Regions from separate parts of the Aeromonas sp. MTB genome, predicted to be linked through region 2. Evidence: predicted binding sites of a transcription regulator. Region 2 holds the regulator's gene; the other holds the start of a gene.

Region 1 (5,225 bases), 2.0 Mb from region 2:
TCAGGCATCTCTGCCAGTGTCTTGTCCAGAGTTTCTATCGCAGCAAGCAACTGCTGTTTGCGCTCGGTCAGTGCGGGCAGGGCCAGTGCCTGATGCTGTTCGAGCAAGCTGAACTCCTCTTCCAGAATGCCTTGCATCTGGCTGAGGTAGTCATCTTGGGTGTGCAGTAACGAAGGTAAATCCATCATCCCAGAACTTTGTCCAGATTGGCCTCGAAACTGAACATCTTCTTGGCCACAGCGTCGCTGTTAACCTGATATTCGCCACTCGCGACGGCTTTTTTCAGCCGTTCGACCTTGCTCTCATTGCCGGTTGAGGCGGTATTGAGGTTTTGTTGCATCTTTTGCAATTGTTGCGCCTCACTGGTCAAGGAGACGGAGTCCAGCTTGACAGTAGCCGCTTTGTTTTCGGGCGATGAGGTGACTGACTTGCTGCCTGTCCCCTGGCTATTAGCGGTATTTTGCAACCGATTATTCGCCAAGTTGTTGATATTGTTGATGGCCATTTTAGTTACCTTCGTCTGCTTTAAGGTTTGCTTACCTGTTTATCGGTGCGGCAGATCAAAACTTTAGAAAAAAGTTGTCAAGGATCCGGATTTAAAAAGTGACCGATACGGCACCTACTGCACTGACTTTACCCTCAACGGTTTTGCCGGAGCGAATATTGACGAGTTTGATGATCTCTCCGAAGCTGCCATCTTGCAAGGCTCGGGCCATGGTTTTGATCTGGAAGTTGCTGTTTTCTGCCGTCAGGGTGACCTGATCCCCTTTGCACACTACACAAACCTGGCTCAAACGGATGGGTTGCCCGGGTTTTATCTCCCGCTTGCTGCGTACTCCGATAAGAGGGGTTGTGTCAGTCAGGTAGTCGCCGCGGATCAGGGTCTGATCCTGATAGGCCAACACCAGCTGGCTTTCACTCAGCAGGTCCCCCTTGGCGATGGGGTTGGTCACAGTGACATAGGGCTTTTGAATGCTGACCCGCACCGGGAGATAGACGTCCCAGGGTTTGTCTTCCTCACACTTAAGGTAAACTGTTGTATTACGGCGAATTTCCATTTTTGCTGGTAAGCTGATAGTGAGCAGATCTTCGCAGCGGGTCAGTGGGAGCCGTTCATCCAGCGTGGCAGAGGTGACCTCGGCTCTGGCATCCAACGGAATATCCAGCTGGCTGTAAACGAACTCTTGTGCCTTTTCTTGCAGGTAAGTAGTGACGTCCGAGGCGTAGCTGGAAGATATGCTGCCAAAAAAGAGGCTGATGAGTAAAAGTCGGTTAATCATTTTCGCTCGTTGGTCGATAAGTTGTTCACGCATATCACCATATTTAACTATGATTGCTTCAGAATCTGTTCGTTGTCACATCGATAGTCTGACGCAATCCATCACGCATGCATGATTAATGCCAAGCGTTTTTAGGGAGTGTTTATGGCCAGTATCCTGGACTCGGTCAACCAACGTACCCAGCTAGTGGGGCAAAACCGGCTGGAGTTGTTGTTGTTTCGTCTCAATGGACGTCAAAGATTTGGCATCAACGTATTCAAAGTGCGTGAAGTGTTGCAGTGTCCCCCCTTGACCGTGATGCCAAAATTGAACTCCTGCATTCGCGGAGTGGCTCATATTCGTGGCCAGACGATCTCGGTTATCGACCTCAGCATGGCGGTTGGCAAACGCCCGATTGATGATCTGAGCAAATGCTTCATTATCATCTCCGAGTACAACCGCTCTATTCAGGGTTTTCTGGTGCATTCGGTCGAGCGCATCATCAACATGAACTGGGAATCCATCCTGCCTCCGCCTAAAGGTGCGGGTCGCATCAACTACATGACTGCCGTGACTGAAGTCGACGGCGAGTTGGTCGAAATTCTTGATGTTGAGCGGATATTGAACGAAATTTCTCCGGTTGCAACGGATGTTAGTGAGGAGTTGGTTCAGGCCAGCGTCGACCACCCGACTTTGGGGCGTCCTGTTCTTGTTGCGGATGACTCCTCAGTGGCACGCAAACAGGTACAACGTGCGCTTGAGGCTATCGGTGTCGAGTGCGTGTTGGCAAAAGATGGCCGCGAAGCATTGAACATGCTGCTGGAAATGACCAAAAATGGTCCTATCAAGGATCAGGTTGCGCTGGTTATTTCGGATATCGAAATGCCGGAAATGGATGGCTATACCTTCACTGCCGAGATCCGGAATAATCCCAATCTCAAGGATTTGCATGTTATTCTGCATACCTCGCTCAGTGGAGTATTCAACCAGGCAATGGTGCAGAAAGTTGGTGCGAACAATTTTATCGCCAAGTTCCAGCCTGATGAATTGGCCAAGGCCGTACAAAACGCACTCTAATAAAGAAGAACAGCTGCATGAAGACACTTTCGGACGACTTATACAAACAGTTCAGCAACTTTCTGGCGGTACAGAGCGGAATTGTGCTGGGGGATAACAAACAGTATCTGGTGAAGAGCCGTCTTTCACCTTTGATGGCTCAGTTTGGCATCGAGAGTCTGTCTGATCTGGTTACCCGTGCAATGAGTGTGCGAGAGCGTGACCTGAAAATGGCCGTGGTGGATGCCATGACGACCAACGAGACCCTCTGGTTTCGTGATACCTATCCGTTTCAGCTTCTTACTGACAAGATTTTCCCCGAGTTGGGGAAAAGTGGCCGCCCCATCAAGATCTGGTCGGCTGCATCCTCGTCAGGTCAGGAGCCCTATTCCATTGCCATGACGGCACTGGAGCAGCAGATGAAAAAGCCGGGGACCTTGCCTGGTGGCGTGCAGATTGTCGGGACGGATATTTCGACGACCATGCTCAATCAGTGTAAGGAAGGCGTTTACGATAGCCTTGCTCTGGCGCGCGGTTTGTCACCGGAGCGCAAGAAGATGTTTTTTGAGCCCTACGGTGACAACAAGATGCGGGTCGCTGAGCGAGTCAGAAAATTGACCACCTTCCGGCCACTCAACTTGTTGGAGAGTTATAGTCTGCTCGGCAAGTTTGACATTATCTTTTGCCGTAACGTGCTCATCTATTTTGCGCCGGAAGTGAAGTCGAAGATCCTCAACCAGTTTGCTGCCAGTCTCAATCCCGGTGGATATCTGATGCTGGGCGCGTCGGAGTCACTGGCCGGGTTAACCGATCGGTTCGAGATGATCCGCTGCAATCCGGGGATTGTCTACAAGGTCAAATAGGCCTGATGGCCTTGATATTCGGGGTCTGCCGAATATTGCTAGTCCATGCAAAGAGGGAAGCTACGAGCTTCCCTCTTTCTTAATCTACAGCTCAGTCTTTCTATTTACCTACCATATCTCGCCACTGCAAAAGTGGTTGCAACCTTAAGGTGGCCAAATGATGCCGTCTGACTCAAGGCACGAGATGCTCCTGCCGTTTTCGGTCTGAAATGTGCTCATACCCAAACCATCGAACTGAGTGATTTGCTTATGGCACACCTCTTGCAGGCAAAATAAACCAAGCAGGAGGTGTGCTATGGCTCTTTCATTTGACAAGGCATTCGGTGTGCATCAACACACCATAAGCGTTCGCGCCAAGCGTGCTGAGGTGCTTTCCAGCAATATTGCCAACGCAGATACCCCGGGCTTCAAAGCCAGGGATATCAATTTTGCTCAGGCATTGCAGGAGGCCCAGTCGCATCAGGGGTTTGGTTTGGCAACGACCAGCGAAAAGCACTTTGCCTTGAATATGGACGCCCCGGGTACCGTGCAATATCGCAACCCGCTGCAACCGGATACCGGTGACGGCAATACAGTCGATGTGCAGCAGGAGCGCAGCGAATTTCTGCGCAATAGCCTCGAGTATCAAACCTCCCTTGAATTTATGAATAGCAAGATCAGTGGCCTGCTCAAGGCCCTGAAAGGAGAGCAGTGATGAGTTTGTTCAAGGTCTTTGACATAGCAGGCTCGGCTATGAGCGCACAGTCAGTGCGCCTCAACACGGTTGCCAGCAACATGGCCAACGCGGACAGCGTCAGCTCCAGTGTGGAAAATACTTACCACGCTAGGCGGCCAGTCTTTGCCGCCCAGCTCGATCAGGCGATGTCTGACAAGCAAGGCTCAGTTGGGGTTGAGGTGAAGGGGATTGTCGAGAGCAAAGCGCCACTGCTTAAAGAGTACAACCCCAACCACCCGATGGCGGACAAAGACGGTTTTATCTTCAAACCAAACGTCAATATGGTTGAAGAGATGGCCGACATGATCAACGCCTCGCGCAGCTACCAGACCAACGTACAGGTTGCAGATTCGGCCAAAAAGATGCTGCAGCAGACGCTCCAGCTTGGCAAGTCCTGATAGGAGGGATGCAGCATGGTCGATACAACCAACAGTGCTAACGGTATAAGCCGTACCACGACCCAGGCGACAGGCACCACCACGACGCCCAAGAAAGAGCTGGATCAGGCTTCCTTTCTAAAGCTGCTGACCATGCAGCTGTCGTATCAGGATCCTTTCAAGCCTGTTGATAACGCCCAGATGCTCTCCCAGATGGCATCCATGTCGACATCTGAGGGGATCAGCAGTTTGTCCACTCAGATGGGTAAGCTTAATGACCAGATGATCTCCAGTCAGGCGCTGCAAGCCTCCGCATTGGTGGGACAAAATGTGCTGTTGCAGAGCAATACCGGCTATCTGGATAAGGAGGGCTCTCTCCCCGGTGTTGTGGCTGTGGGAACGACGAATAAATATTCGAGCGTCAAGGTCACCATCGAAGATGAAAAAGGCCAGGTTATCAAGGAATTCTCTCTCGAAGGGGAGCAGCGAGGCAACGTTGAAGTTGCCTGGGATGGCACAGACAAAGATGGAAAGCGGGTCAAGTCAGGTAAATATGTGATTAAGGCAAGCGGTACTCTGGATGGCAAATCCGAAAGTATTGCTGCTTATGCTTACGGCAAGGTGGATAGTGTGGCGCTGGGCAATGCGAGCAATCCGACAATGCTTAACGTGAAAGGCTTGGGTAGCACGCTGTTGAGTAGCATCTTGCAAATTTCAGGAACTAATTCAAACCAGACGGTTACACCGTCAAAAACCACGTCGACAGCATCGATCTAAGGAGCTGGATATGTCATTTAACAATGCCTTGAGCGGTGTCAACGCGGCACAAAAAGACTTGAACGTCACCGCCAACAACATTGCCAACGTTAACACCATGGGCTTTAAAGAGTCCCGTGCCGAGTTTGCGGATGTCTACGCCAACTCCATTTTTGTCAATGCCAAGACCCAGGTCGGT
Region 2 (5,225 bases):
CGGTCACGAGTTGCGCCACTTCGCCAGCGAGGATCTGACTCTGCCGCTGCTGGCAGTATCTCGCGATATATATGCGGTATTGCCAACCTTGACGCCCCCCGTAGAGGACGAGATCGCCGGTCTCGCCATCCAGATCCAGGCGCGCCTGATTGCCGATACTCCCCAGCTCAGCCCGGCAATGGCCGCCGAGAGCGAACAGCTGGTTGAGCATCTGCTGACCTACATTCATCAACACTACCCTTACGACCTGCGAGGCGACCAACAGCTGCGGGCCGACCTGCAAACCCATATCAGCGCCATGCTGCTACGGGTCAAATACCAGATTGGCAACCACAACCCGCTGGCCGATCACATCAAGCAGTACTACCCCCTCGCCTACGACATCACGCTGGCGGCCATTTCGGAGTGGATCAAGCAGACCCCCTACCGACTGACCCACCACGAGATCGGCTATCTGGTGATCCATATCGGGGTCGGGCTGGAGCGCCATTACGATATCGGCTATACCCGCCGCCCGCAGGCGCTATTGCTTTGCGATGCGGGCAACGCCACCTTCCGGGTGCTGGAAGCACGTATCAAGCGAGAGTATCCCCAGTTGCAGCTGACCACACTTGAATCGGTGCGGGATTACGAAGGTCTAGTGCAGATCGCGCAGGACTTTGTCATCAGTACCGTCAAGGTGAACGAAAAAAACGCCCCCGTGGTACTCGTTGCCCCCTTCCCGACCCAATACCAGCTGGAGCAGCTTGGCAAGCTGGTGCTGATCGACCGCACCCGCCCCTACATGCTCGACAAATATTTCGATGCCGACCACTTCATGGTGGTCAAAGAACCCCTTACCCAGGCCGAACTGTTTGCCCGTATCTGTGATCAGCTGGAGGCGGAAGATCTGGTGGAGAGCGGCTTCAGAGCCTCACTGCAGGAGCGGGAGCGGATCGTCTCCACCATGCTGGGAGAAGGGATCGCCCTGCCCCACTCTCTCGGTCTGCTGGCGCGCCGCACTCTGGTGTACACCGTACTGGCACCGCAGGGGATCGACTGGGGCAACGGGGAAATCGCGACGCTCATCTTCGTGCTGGCCATCAGCAAAGCCGATTACGAGGAGGCGATGGGTCTCTACGACCTGTTTCTGGCACTGATGAACGAAAAAGCCAGCAGGAATCTGCTGGCTTGTCGCGATTTTGCCAGCTTCAAAGCGCTGGCGCGTACCGGTTCATAACATATAACGAGGAGTGACTACTCCTCATTGAAGCCGGAGGTGAACAGCTCCACCACGGCGGCCAGGGCCTCGACCTCTTCGGGGCCCTCAACCTGTACTTCCACCTGCCGCCCTTGCGCGGAATCCAGCATCAGCAGGCCGATGATGCTGTCAGCATCGGCCTCCACACCATCTTCATTGCGCAGCAGCACGTGAGCATCGAAACCCTGCACCAGCTCGAACAGCATCATGGCTGGTCTGGCATGAATACCCAGCTTGTTTTTCACTTCAACCGAGGCGGAAACAGTCATCGGGTCGTCCTATTGGTCCGTCAGGATTGGGGGGCACTCTTGTCTAGAGTGCGGTGGCGGATCTGCACGTTCTTGCCAAGCAAACGGAATGCACTGGCCAGTCGCTCTGCAATAAAGACCGAGCGGTGCTGACCGCCGGTGCAACCGATGCCGACCGTGAGGTAGCTGCGATTGTTGCGCTCCAGATGGGGCAACCAGGTCACCAGCATGTTCTCGATCTGCTGGGTAAACAGCATCACGTCAGCCTGCGCCGAGAGGTAGTTGGCGACCGGCTCATCCTTGCCGGTGAAGGGCTTGAGCTCGGGGATCCAGTGTGGATTGGGCAGGAAGCGAGCATCGAACACGAAGTCGGCATCCTTGGGAATGCCATACTTGAAGCCGAACGACTCGAACACCAGCACCAGCTCGTTCTCTTTCTTGCCGAGTACCCGGGTCTTGATGAGCTCGCTCAGGTCGTGAATGCTGAGGGTGGTGGTGTCGATGCGCAGGTCAGCGGTCGAGGAGAGTGGCGCCAGCAGGTGGGTCTCCTGACGTATTGCCTCATCCAGCGACAGCTTGTTGCGTGAGAGGGGGTGCAAGCGGCGGCTCTCGCCATAGCGCTTGAGCAGAGTGCCATTGTCAGCGTCGAAGAAAAAGCTGGAGAACTCTACCCGCCCCTCATTGCGCACCTGTGCCAGCAGATTTTCCAGTTTCTCCGGATCGCTCGGCAGGTTGCGCACATCGATGCTGACCGCCAGTTTGTCATACTGGCTCTCCACCGACACAATCAGCTGGGGCAGCAGATTGACCGGCAGGTTGTCCACACAGTAGTAACCCAGATCTTCCAGCACTCGCAGGGCTACCGTTTTACCGGAGCCCGAACGTCCACTTACCACGATTAACTGCATCTTGTTCCCTCACGCCAAAACGGGTGTCTCATCCTTGGCCTGCTGTCAGGCCGAGATCATGATCTGATAGAGCTCTTCGTCGCTGGTTGCCTGACGCAACTGGCGGCAAACCGCCTTGTCACCCAGCTTGGAAGCCATCAGAGAAAGGGTCTTGAGATGCTGCTTGCACTCGCTTTCCGGCACCAGCAAGGCAAACAGCAGGTCAACCGGTTGATTGTCGATGGAGTCGAAAGGAATAGGGTCGGCAAAGGTCATCAGGATCGCGGTTGGCGGGAACTCATCGTCAATGCGACCGTGGGGGATTGCAATACCGGCACCGATCCCAGTACTACCCATTTTTTCGCGGGCCAGCAAGCATTCGAACAGCGCCTGGCGGGAGGTGCCAAGGCGCTCGGCGGCCAGCTCGCTGATGATTTCGAGGGCGCGTTTCTTGCTGGTACAAGGGACTGCACTCTTGGTGCAGTCCCGACTCAGTATGTGTTCAAGTTGCATGGTTATTTTTTATTTAACTTATCTTTGTGCTTGATGATCTGCCTGTCCAGCTTGTCGAGCAAGGTGTCTATCGCAGCATACATATCGGCATGTTCAGAGTTGGCAAACACTTCGCCACCGCTGACGTGCAATTTGGCTTCCGCTATCTGGTTCAGTTTTTCCACGCTAAGCACCACATGAACATTGTTGATGTGGTCGAAGTGACGCTCGAGTTTGGCAAATTTGTTATTCACATAATCACGCAGAGCTTCGGTGATCTCGACATGGTGTCCGGTCAGGTTAATTTGCATAACATCATCCTTTTGTTTGCCTAAACCAGGCGTTTGCGCTGATTGGAAGGTGGGATAAACAAGGATTCGCGATACTTAGCGATCGTGCGTCTCGCCACCATAATACCCTGTTCGGCCAGCAAATCCGCGATCTTGCTATCACTTAACGGCTTGGCAGGATTCTCTGCCGTGACCAGCTTCTTGATGAGCGCGCGAATTGCGGTCGATGAGCACTCTCCTCCTCCTTCGGTGTTCACATGGCTGGAGAAAAAAAACTTCAATTCGAAGATACCACGGGGGGTATGCATGTACTTCTGGGTCGTCACCCGGGAGATGGTCGACTCATGCATCTCTACCGCTTCGGCGATGTCATTGAGCACCATCGGCTTCATCGCCTCTTCACCATACTCGAAAAAGCCCTGTTGCTGCTCGACAATGCAACTGGCCACTTTCAGCAGGGTGTCATTGCGACTTTCCAGGCTCTTGATGAACCACTTGGCTTCCTGCAAATGGGAGCGGATAAACTGGGTGTCGGTGCTGCTGCGGGCGTTGCGGGCCATGGCGGCATAGGTCTCGTTGACCCGGATGCGGGGGGCAGAGTCGGGATTGAGCTCGACCACCCACTTGCTGCCCTTCTTGACCACGGAGACGTCGGGGATCACGTACTGGGAGTCGCTCTGGATGATGCCATTGCCGGGGCGCGGCTCCAGCAGCTGGATCAGATCCAGCACCTCCTTGAGGTCGCTCTCTTTGAGTTTTGTCTTGCGGGCGAGGGTGCGGTAATCCCGGTTGCCGAGCAGCTCCATGTGCTCGAGGATCACCTCCTTGGCCTCGTTGAGCCAGGGGGTCTGCGGGTCATACTGATCCAGCTGGATCAGCAAACACTCCTGCACAGAACGGGCAGCAATGCCGACCGGATCGAAGTGCTGCACCCGCTTGAGTACCGCCTCGACCTCATCGAGTTCCACCTCTACGTCATCGCTGGTGACGGCAGCCTGAATATCCTCCAGCGCAACGGTCAGATAACCGGATTCGTCGATGGCATCGATGATGGCGAGCGCGATGGCGGCATCCACATCGCTGAACGGTGTGAGCCGCATCTGCCACAACAGATAATCCTGCAGGTTTTCGGTGGTCTCTCCCTGATAGACGCTATCTTCCCCATCGTGGATGGGGCCCGCGCTCTGGGCGGTGCCGGCAGAGTAAACCTCGTCCCAGGTGGTATCCACCGGCAACTCATCCGGCATCTGCTCTTGGGCCATGGCATCGCTGGAATCCAGCTGGCTGGCATCGACCGGCGCTTCCGGACTGGTCTCTTGCGTCTCGCTCTCTTCCTGCTCCAGCAGAGGGTTGTTTTCGAGCGCTTGCTGAATTTCCTGCTGAAGTTCCAGAGTGGAGAGCTGGAGCAGACGAATCGCTTGTTGTAATTGCGGCGTCATGGTCAGGGACTGACCGAGACGCAACTGTAATGTCGGCTTCATCTACGTCGGGATATCCTTATGTTCAGCGAGGCACTCGTCAAAGGAAATGAAGGCATGCCCCCTTACTATAGACTGAATTGATCGCCCAAATAGACGCGCTTGACCTGCTCATCGGCAAGGATGTCAGCCGGTGCACCTTCGGCAATCATCTTGCCGTGGCTGACGATATAGGCCTTCTCACATACGTCCAGAGTCTCTCTGACGTTGTGGTCGGTAATCAAGACGCCAAGGCCTCTATCTTTCAGATGCTGAATGATCTTCTTGATGTCTATCACAGAAATCGGGTCAACCCCTGCAAAGGGTTCATCCAGCAGAATAAAACGCGGCTCGGCCGCCAGCGCACGGGCGATCTCGACCCGACGGCGCTCACCGCCGGAGAGGCTCTGACCCAGGTTGTCGCGAATGTGGGTGATATTGAACTCTTCCAGCAGTTGCTGAACCTTGTCCTCACGCTCCTCACGGCTCAACCCTTTGCGGGTCTGCATCACCCCCATCAGGTTGTCGAACACCGACAGGCGACGGAAAATGGAGGCCTCCTGCGGCAGGTAACCGATACCGTTGCGGGCCCGCACATGCATGGGCTGCAG

The links. Region 2 encodes sigma-54, which starts transcription at its own class of promoters, with help from an activator protein. Its sites were predicted from a motif close to TGGCACNGTTTTNGCTT; they were not measured.
Region 1: flgB (flagellar basal body rod protein FlgB) is a predicted target of sigma-54. The motif match lies at 3,429-3,445, and genes of this name have one in related genera.

The regions. Positions count from the first base shown of each region.
Region 1 is NZ_CP147026.1:2,916,408-2,921,632, reverse strand. Features, by position in the region: gene WBR25_RS13390 (flagella synthesis protein FlgN) at 1-188, opposite strand, end outside; gene flgM (flagellar biosynthesis anti-sigma factor FlgM) at 185-505, opposite strand; gene flgA (flagellar basal body P-ring formation chaperone FlgA) at 597-1,280, opposite strand; gene WBR25_RS13375 (chemotaxis protein CheV) at 1,425-2,336, shown strand; gene WBR25_RS13370 (CheR family methyltransferase) at 2,354-3,178, shown strand; gene flgB (flagellar basal body rod protein FlgB) at 3,474-3,872, shown strand; gene flgC (flagellar basal body rod protein FlgC) at 3,872-4,291, shown strand; gene WBR25_RS13355 (flagellar hook assembly protein FlgD) at 4,307-5,047, shown strand; gene flgE (flagellar hook protein FlgE) at 5,058-5,225, shown strand, end outside.
Region 2 is NZ_CP147026.1:345,727-350,951, reverse strand. Features, by position in the region: gene WBR25_RS01685 (BglG family transcription antiterminator) at 1-1,219, shown strand, start outside; gene npr (PTS phosphocarrier protein NPr) at 1,237-1,509, opposite strand; gene rapZ (RNase adapter RapZ) at 1,530-2,396, opposite strand; gene ptsN (PTS IIA-like nitrogen regulatory protein PtsN) at 2,442-2,888, opposite strand; gene hpf (ribosome hibernation promoting factor) at 2,891-3,178, opposite strand; gene WBR25_RS01660 (RNA polymerase factor sigma-54) at 3,199-4,638, opposite strand; gene lptB (LPS export ABC transporter ATP-binding protein) at 4,704-5,225, opposite strand, start outside.